One region of the Streptomyces sp. NPDC091272 genome, then DNA from elsewhere that is predicted to be linked to it. Evidence: riboswitches for the same ligand, from Rfam matches in the RefSeq annotation. Region 1 holds a riboswitch; the other holds the start of a gene.
What was found. A riboswitch is a leader RNA that binds a small molecule or an ion and turns the genes downstream of it on or off. The one in region 1 is predicted to bind thiamine pyrophosphate.

Region 1 (4,192 bases):
TGACGGTGGTCAGCGACACCGGCGCCTACGCGGTGGGCTGGCGTTTCGGCAAGCACAAGCTGGCGCCGCGCATCAGCCCCGGCAAGACCCGCGAGGGCCTGCTCGGCGCGATCGCCTTCGCGATGGCGGCGGGCGTGGTCTGCATGACGCTGCTGGTCGACGGCGGTACGTGGTGGCAGGGCGCGCTGCTCGGCCTCGCGGTCGCGGCCAGCGCCACCCTGGGCGACCTGGGCGAGTCCATGATCAAGAGGGACCTCGGGATCAAGGACATGGGCACACTGCTGCCGGGCCACGGCGGCATCATGGACCGCCTCGACTCCCTCCTCCCGACGGCTCCCGTGGTCTGGCTGCTGCTGGTGATCTTCGTGGGTTCGGCGTGACACCGCGCCTGTGACCTGCTGCGTTGTTGCGTAAGGGGCCCCCGTCCACAGGACGGCGGGCCTCTTGTCGTACATCTGCCACACTGGTATGACCATGCCTGTACCCGGAGAACTCACTTTCGTCGCGCCCCGCGGAGCCAAGAAGCCCCCGCGGCACCTCGCCGACCTCACGCCCGCCGAGCGCAAGGAGGTCGTCGCCGAGATCGGCGAGAAGCCGTTCCGCGCCAAGCAGCTGTCCCAGCACTACTTCGCGCGCTACGCGCACGACCCGGAGCAGTGGACCGACATTCCCGCCGGTTCGCGCGGCAAGCTCCGCGAGGCGCTGCTGCCGGAGCTGATGACGGTGGTCCGCCATCTGTCGACCGACCAGGAGACCACGCGTAAGACGCTGTGGAAGATGCACGACGGGACGCTCGTCGAGTCCGTGCTGATGCGCTACCCGGACCGGGTGACCATGTGCATCTCCTCGCAGGCCGGCTGTGGCATGAACTGCCCGTTCTGCGCGACCGGGCAGGCCGGTCTCGACCGGAACCTCTCCACCGCGGAGATCGTGCACCAGATCGTGGACGGGATGCGGGCACTGCGCGACGGGGACGTGCCCGGCGGCCCCGCGCGGCTGTCGAACATCGTCTTCATGGGGATGGGCGAGCCGCTCGCCAACTACAAGCGCGTCGTCGGCGCGATCCGCCGGCTGACCGACCCCGAGCCGGACGGCCTCGGGCTCTCCCAGCGCGGGATCACCGTCTCCACCGTGGGCCTGGTGCCCGCGATGCTGCGGTTCGCCGACGAGGGCTTCAAGTGCCGCCTCGCCGTGTCGCTGCACGCCCCCGACGACGAGCTGCGCGACACGCTGGTGCCGGTCAACACGCGCTGGAAGGTGCGTGAGGTGCTGGACGCCGCATGGGAGTACGCGGAGAAGTCGGGCCGTCGCATCTCCATCGAGTACGCGCTGATCAGGGACATCAACGACCAGGCATGGCGCGGTGACCTGCTGGGGCGGCTGCTCAAGAACAAGCGGGTGCACGTCAACCTGATCCCGCTGAACCCGACCCCCGGCTCCAAGTGGACCGCCTCGCGCCCCGAGGACGAGAAGGCGTTCGTGGCGGCCATCGCGGCGCACGGGGTACCGGTGACGGTGCGCGACACCCGCGGCCAGGAGATCGACGGCGCCTGCGGGCAGCTGGCGGCCTCCGAGCGCTGACCGCCGGGCGCCTGGTTGTACGCTGGGCCGCACATCTGCATATTCCGACAGGGGAGCGCCACAGCGCTGAGAGTGCAGTTCTCACTGCAGACCCTCTGAACCTCGCCCAGGTCATTCTGGGTAGGAAGTTCGGTCGTAACTCGAGCTGTTGCGCCCTGCCCACTTTTTCCGAGGTGGGCGGGGCCGCGTCTCTTCCTGGTCATTTCCAGGAGGACTTCACCAGTGAGCACCATCAAGAGGTCAGTGCGCACCACCAGGAGGTACGCGGCGGTCTCCGTGGCCGCCGTGCTCAGCGTCGGTGCGCTCGCCGCCTGCGGCGGGCCGTCCGACGGTGACAAGGAGGCCGGGGCCGGCGGTTCCAAGACCGTCACCCTGGTCAGCCACGACTCCTTCGACGTCTCGCCCGCCGTGCTCAAGGAGTTCACCCGGCAGTCCGGCTACACGGTCAAGGTGCTCAAGAGCGGTGACGCGGGAGCCGCCCTCAACCAGGAGATCCTGACCAAGGGCTCGCCCCGCGGTGACGTCTTCTTCGGCGTGGACAACACCCTTCTCTCGCGCGCGCTCGACAACGGCCTCTTCCAGCCGTACGAGGCCAAGGGCCTGAACGGCGTGCCCGCGGACCTCCAGCTCGACAAGGGCGAGCACCGGGTGACCCCGGTCGACACCGGCGACATCTGCGTCAACTACGACAAGAAGTACTTCGCCGAGAAGAAGCTGGCACCGCCGAAGTCGCTCGACGACCTGGTCAAGCCCGCCTACAAGAACCTGCTCGTCACCGAGAACGCCGCCACCTCCTCGCCGGGCCTCGGGTTCCTGCTCGCGACCGCGGGACGGTACGGCGACGCCGGCTGGCAGGGCTACTGGCAGAAGCTCAAGGACAACGGCGTCAAGGTCGTGGACGGCTGGGAGCAGGCGTACAACGAGGAGTTCTCGGGCTCCGCCGGCGGCAAGAAGGCGAAGGCCGACCGGCCGCTGGTCGTCTCGTACGCCTCCAGCCCGCCCGTCGAGGTGCTGTTCGCCGAACCGAGGCCCGCCGAGGCGCCGACCGGCGTCGCCACCGGCACCTGCTTCCGCCAGGTCGAGTTCGCCGGACTGCTCGACGGGGCGAAGAACGAGGCCGGCGGCAAGGCGCTCCTCGACTTCCTGCTCGGCAAGCAGTTCCAGCAGGACCTGCCGCTGAAGATGTTCGTCAACCCGGCGGTCAAGGACACCGAGCTGCCCGAGGTGTACGCGAAGTTCGGCGCCACCGTCGACAGGCCGCTGACCGTCGCGCCCAAGAAGATCGCCGACAACCGTGAGCAGTGGGTCAAGTCGTGGTCCTCGCTGGTGAACAAGTAGGCGGGCCCCGGCCGGGCGCCCGCGAAGGCGCCCGGCGGGGTTCCTGGCGCGGCGGTGCGGTGCGGCTCGGCCTGATGGCCGTACCGGTGGCGTTCTTCGCGCTGTTCTTCGCCTACCCGGTCGTCGCCATCGTGGCGCGCGGACTGCGGCCGAGCGGGACCTGGCAGCTCGGGCGGATCGGCGAGGTGCTGGGCGATCCGGACATCCTCGGCGTGCTCTGGTTCACCACCTGGCAGGCCGTCACGTCGACGGCGCTCACCCTGCTGCTCGCGCTGCCCGCGGCGTACGTCTTCGCCCGGTTCGAGTTTCCGGGCAAGCAGCTGCTGCGGGCCGTGGTCACCGTGCCGTTCGTGCTGCCGACCGTGGTCGTGGGTACCGCCTTCCTGGCGGTGCTGGGGCGCGGCGGGCTGCTCGACGAGACGTGGGGCGTACGGCTCGACAACACCGTGTGGGCGATCCTGCTCGCCCACGTCTTCTTCAACTACGCGGTGGTCGTCCGGACCGTGGGCGGGCTGTGGTCGCAGCTCGACCCGCGGCAGGAAGAGGCCGCGCGGGTACTCGGGGCGGGGCGCCTCACGGCCTGGCGGCGGGTGACCTTGCCGGCGCTCGCGCCGGCGGTGGCCGCCGCCGCGCTGATGGTCTTCCTGTTCACCTTCACGTCGTTCGGCGTCGTGCAGATCCTGGGCGGGCCCGCCCGTTCCACCCTGGAGGTGGAGGTCTACCGGCAGACCGCCCAGCTGCTCGACCTGCCGACCGCCGCAGTGCTGACGCTGGTGCAGTTCGCTGCGGTGGGCGCGATCCTCGCCGTGCACGCGTGGACGGTACGCCGGCGGGAGGGTGCGCTGAAGCTCGTCGACCCGGCGCGCACCTCGCGCAGGCCGCGCGGCACAGGTCAGTGGGCGCTGCTCGGCGGAGTGCTGGCGAGCGTACTTGTGCTGATCCTGCTTCCGCTGTCCGTGCTGGTCGAGCGGTCGCTGGACGGGCCGCAGGGGTACGGGTTCGGCTACTACCGGGCGCTGCGCTCGGTGGCCGACAGCGGCGGAACCTTCCTGGTACCGCCGCTGGAAGCGGTCTGGAACTCCTTGCAGTACGCCGTGGTGGCGACCGCGATCGCGCTGGTCGTGGGCGGACTGGCGGCTGCCGCGCTGACCCGGCGGGCGGGCCGGCTGGTGCGGGGTTTCGACGCCCTGCTGATGCTGCCGCTGGGCGTCTCCGCGGTGACCGTGGGCTTCGGCTTCCTGATCACCCTCAACAAACCGCCACTGGACCTGCG
Region 2 (4,192 bases), on a different contig from region 1:
TGAAGCCGAGCTGTGACAGGGCGGGCAAGGGAGCGGCCCCCGGCGGACGCCGCGCCCTCGCCCGAGCCCCGGCCCCACTCCCGCTGACGCCCCGGCCCGCGCCCCCGGCCCCGCTCCCTCCGACGCAGCGCCCCCCCGCAGCCCCCGCCCCCCTCAGAACGCCGGCCGCTCCGGGTCCAGCCTGGCCCGCCCCTCCTCCGGGGACGACGCCCGCGCGAAGTACCGGCGCGGAATCCGCCCCGCCCGGTACGCGAGCCGCCCCGCCTCCACCCCGTGGCGCATCGCCTCCGCCATCAGCACCGGCTCCTGCGCCCGGGTCACCGCCGAGGCGAGCATCACACCCGCGCACCCCAGCTCCATCGCCAGCACCGCGTCCGACGCGGTCCCCGCCCCCGCGTCCAGGATCACCGGCACCCCGGCCCGCTCCACGATCAGCTCGAAGTTGTGCGGGTTGCGGATGCCGAGCCCGGAGCCGATCGGCGAGCCCAGCGGCATCACCGCCGCGCAGCCCACGTCCTCCAGCTTCCGCGCGAGCACCGGGTCGTCGTTCGTGTACGGGAGCACGGTGAAGCCGTCGTCGACCAGCAGCTCCGCCGCGTCCAGCAGCTCGACCGGATCGGGCAGCAGGGTCCGCTCGTCCGCGATGACCTCCAGCTTCACCCAGTCCGTGCCCAGCGCCTCCCGTGCGAGCCGCGCCGTGAGCACGGCCTCGCCCGCCGTGTAGCAGCCCGCCGTGTTGGGCAGCACCCGGATGCCCAGCCGCTCCAGCAGGGACAGCACGGAGCCCTGCACCGACGGGTCCAGCCTGCGCATCGCGACCGTCGTCAGCTCGGTGCCCGAGGCGACGAGCGAGCGCTCCAGCACGTCCAGGCTCGGCGCGCCGCCCGTCCCCATGATCAGCCGGGACGAGAAGCCGGCGCCGCCCAGTTCGAAGAGATCGTCCGCCATGTCCTTCAGCCTCCCTGGACCGCGGTCAGTACTTCCACGCGGTCGCCGTCACCGAGGGCGGTGGCCGCCCACCGGCCCCGCGGTACCACTGTCTCGTTGAGTGCGGCGGCCACGCCCGCGTGGGCGCGCGTGAGCGTCGCGACGAGGTCGCCGAGGGTCGTGCCGACGGAGACCTGGTGCCCCTCGCCGTTCATGGTCACGTGCACCGAGGTACTCATGCGGACAGCTCCTGTCGTTCCTGTCGTACGGGCGGGGGTACGGGCGCGAAGCGCCGCGGGGTGAACGGCCTCGCCGGGCCCGGGAGCTCGCCGGTGGTCAGCACGTCCGCCATGACGTCCCCGGTGACGGGCGTCAGCAGCACCCCGTTGCGGTGGTGCCCGGTGGCGAGCAGCAGGCCCGGCAGGGCGGTCGGCCCGAGCAGCGGGGCGTTGTCGGGGGAGCAGGGACGCAGCCCCGCCCTGGTCTCGGTGAGCGGCAGCTCGGTGATGCCCGGGACCAGCTCGTGGGCGTCGCGCAGCAGCTCGTAGACGCCGCCCGCGGTGACGGTGGTGTCCCAGCCCAGTTCCTCGGAGGTCGCGCCGAGTACCAGCTCACCGTTCTCACGCGGCACCAGATAGACCTCGCCGCCGCGCACCACGGCGCGCACCGTACGGCTCAGGAACGGCGCGTACGAGGGCGGCACCGTCAGCCGCAGCACCTGCCCCTTGACCGGGCGCACCGGTGGCAGCACCTCTGGCGGTACCCCGGCGAGCCGGCCGCTGAGCGACCCGGCCGCCAGCACCACCTGGTCGGCGACCAGCTCGCTCCCGTCGGCCAGCAGGGCGCCCGCCGCCCGGTCCCGTACGACGGACAGCCTCTCCGCTGCCGCACGGTGCACCACCACACCGGCGCGACCGCAGGCCGTCACGAGGGCCGCTGCCAGGCGTCTGGGGTCGACCTGGTGGTCGCCGTCCACCCGCAGCCCGCCGCGCACGCCGGGGGCGAGCATCGGCTCCAGGCGGCGGCACTCTCGTCCGGTCAGCCACTCCGACTCCAGCCCGGACTGCCGTTGCAGGGTGTGCAGTTCACGCAGGTGGGCCCGGTCGTCGGCGTCCAGGGCGACGGCGAGCGTGCCGCACGCGCGGTAGCCGGTGTCCTGCCCGGACACCTCCTGGAGCTCGGCCACGAAGTCCGGAAAGCGGCGCGCGGAGGCGAGGTTGAGAGCGAGCAGGGTCTGCTCGCCGTGGTGGAGCTCGGTGACGGCGGCGAGCATTCCGGCCGCCACCCCGGCCGCGCCGCGACCCGGTTCCGGGTCGGCGAGCGCGGTGCGCAGACCGCGCTGCGCGGCCCGCCAGGCGGTGACCAGACCGATGATCCCGCCCCCGATCACCAGGACGTCGTACGGCCGTTGTCCCGAGGGTTCAGAAGACTGCATGGGCGTCCAGCCCCTCCCTTCGCCGGCATGATCCGGATCAGGTTCGTACGGTCGGAGGCCGGTGGCGCCTCCCTCTCAGCCCGGTCCGCCGGGCTCCCGTGAGTGCTTGTACGGTGACCAGACTAATCCTTGGGTTCCACGTACTGTGAGGGAGCGCCCCCGTGCCCCGTTCGCTCGACGGACTTCTCCTCGCGCCGGTCGCCGACCAGGCCCCGGGGCAGGTCGGCACCGCCACCCGCTTTGCCTACCACGAGCAGGACGGCGTGATCTGGGCCGATTACGCGGGCGGTGACGTGGTGCGCGGGCATCTGGTCGGCACGCGCGCGGGGGACCGGCTCGACTTCAGGTACGTACAGCTGAAGCGGGACGGAACGACATCGTCCGGACACTGTCTGTCCGAGGTCACGCTCCTCGTGGACGGCCGCGTTCGGCTCCGGGAGAGCTGGGCATGGGACTCCCAGGACGGCAGTGGCACGAGCGTGGTCGAGGAGCTCGCGTCCTGACGGACCCGGACCCGTGCGAGGAGCCCTTCCTGACGGGGCGTCAGATACGTAAGGTGATCGGGTGAGCGAGCAGAAACGAATCGTCGTCGTCGGCGCGGGCATGGCCGGTGTGCAGACCGCGGTGGCCCTGCGGGAGCAGGGTTTCGAGGGCCGGATCACCTTGATCGGCGCCGAGCACCACCCGCCGTACGACCGGCCGCCGCTGTCCAAGGCGGTCCTGCTCGGCAAGACCGGGACGACGGCCTTCGAGGTCGACTTCGACGCGCTCGGGGTCGAGCTCCGGCTGGGGCTCCAGGTCACCGGGGTACGCCCGGCGGACCACGAGATCGACACCCCGGCCGGCCCTCTCGCGTACGACTCGCTGGTCCTGGCCACCGGGGCGGACCCGGTCACCCTGCCCGGCACCGTCGGTGTGCCGGGCGTCCATCTGCTGCGCACGCTCGACGACGCACTGCGGCTGCGCCCGGTGCTGGAGGCGCAGCAGGACGTGGTGGTGGTCGGCGCGGGCTGGATCGGTGCCGAGTTCACCACCGCCGCCAGGGAGGCCGGCTGCACGGTCACCGTGGTGGAGGCCGCCGACCGGCCGCTCGCCGGGACGATGCCCGCCGAGATCGCCGCCCCGATGTCCGCCTGGTACGCCGAAGGGGGAGCCGAGCTCCTCACCCACGCGCGCGTGGCGGCGGTCGAGCCGGGCGCGGTGCTCCTCGCCGACGGCCGCCGCATCCCGGCCGGCGCCGTCCTCGTCGGCGTCGGCGCCAGACCCGCGACGGCCTGGCTGGCGGGCTCCGGGATCGAGCTCGGCCCGGACGGCTCCGTCACGGCGGACGCGCACCTGCGCACCTCGGCCCCCGACGTGCACGCGGTGGGCGACTGCGCCTCCTTCCCCTCCGGGCGGTACGGCGCCCGGCTGCTCGTGCACCACTGGGACAACGCGCTGCAGGGCCCGCGCACCGTCGCCGCGAACATCCTGGGCGGCGCCACGCTGCCCTACGACCCCGTGCCGTACTTCTGGTCCGAGCAGTTCGGCCGCTTCGTGCAGTACGTCGGCCATCACGCGGACGCCGACGAGATGATCTGGCGCGGCGACCCCGGCGGCCTCTCCTGGTCGGTGTGCTGGCTGCGCGGCGGCGCCCTGGTGGCCCTGCTCGCGGTGGGCCGCCCGCGCGACCTGGCGCAGGGGCGCAAGCTGGTGGAGGCGGGGGCGGCGCTCGACCCGGAGCTGGCCGCCGATCCCTCCGTACCGCTGAAATCGGCCGTGCGGAAGCTGTAGGGGCCCCAGCGGGGCAGGGCGGATCCCCCGCCCGGACGGGCCCGGGTACCGGCTGTC

Region 2: another riboswitch for thiamine pyrophosphate. It lies ahead of thiO (glycine oxidase ThiO); the one in region 1 lies ahead of ACIQM4_RS24615 (thiamine ABC transporter substrate binding subunit).

The regions. Positions count from the first base shown of each region.
Region 1 is NZ_JBIVVC010000009.1:176,188-180,379, forward strand. It holds gene ACIQM4_RS24605 (phosphatidate cytidylyltransferase) at 1-380, shown strand, start outside; gene rlmN (23S rRNA (adenine(2503)-C(2))-methyltransferase RlmN) at 475-1,581, shown strand; TPP riboswitch at 1,621-1,726, shown strand; gene ACIQM4_RS24615 (thiamine ABC transporter substrate binding subunit) at 1,804-2,919, shown strand; gene ACIQM4_RS24620 (ABC transporter permease) at 2,994-4,192, shown strand, end outside.
Region 2 is NZ_JBIVVC010000007.1:360,651-364,842, reverse strand. It holds gene ACIQM4_RS21820 (thiazole synthase) at 154-948, opposite strand; gene thiS (sulfur carrier protein ThiS) at 954-1,166, opposite strand; gene thiO (glycine oxidase ThiO) at 1,163-2,362, opposite strand; TPP riboswitch at 2,360-2,472, opposite strand; gene ACIQM4_RS21805 (hypothetical protein) at 2,524-2,865, shown strand; gene ACIQM4_RS21800 (NAD(P)/FAD-dependent oxidoreductase) at 2,927-4,135, shown strand.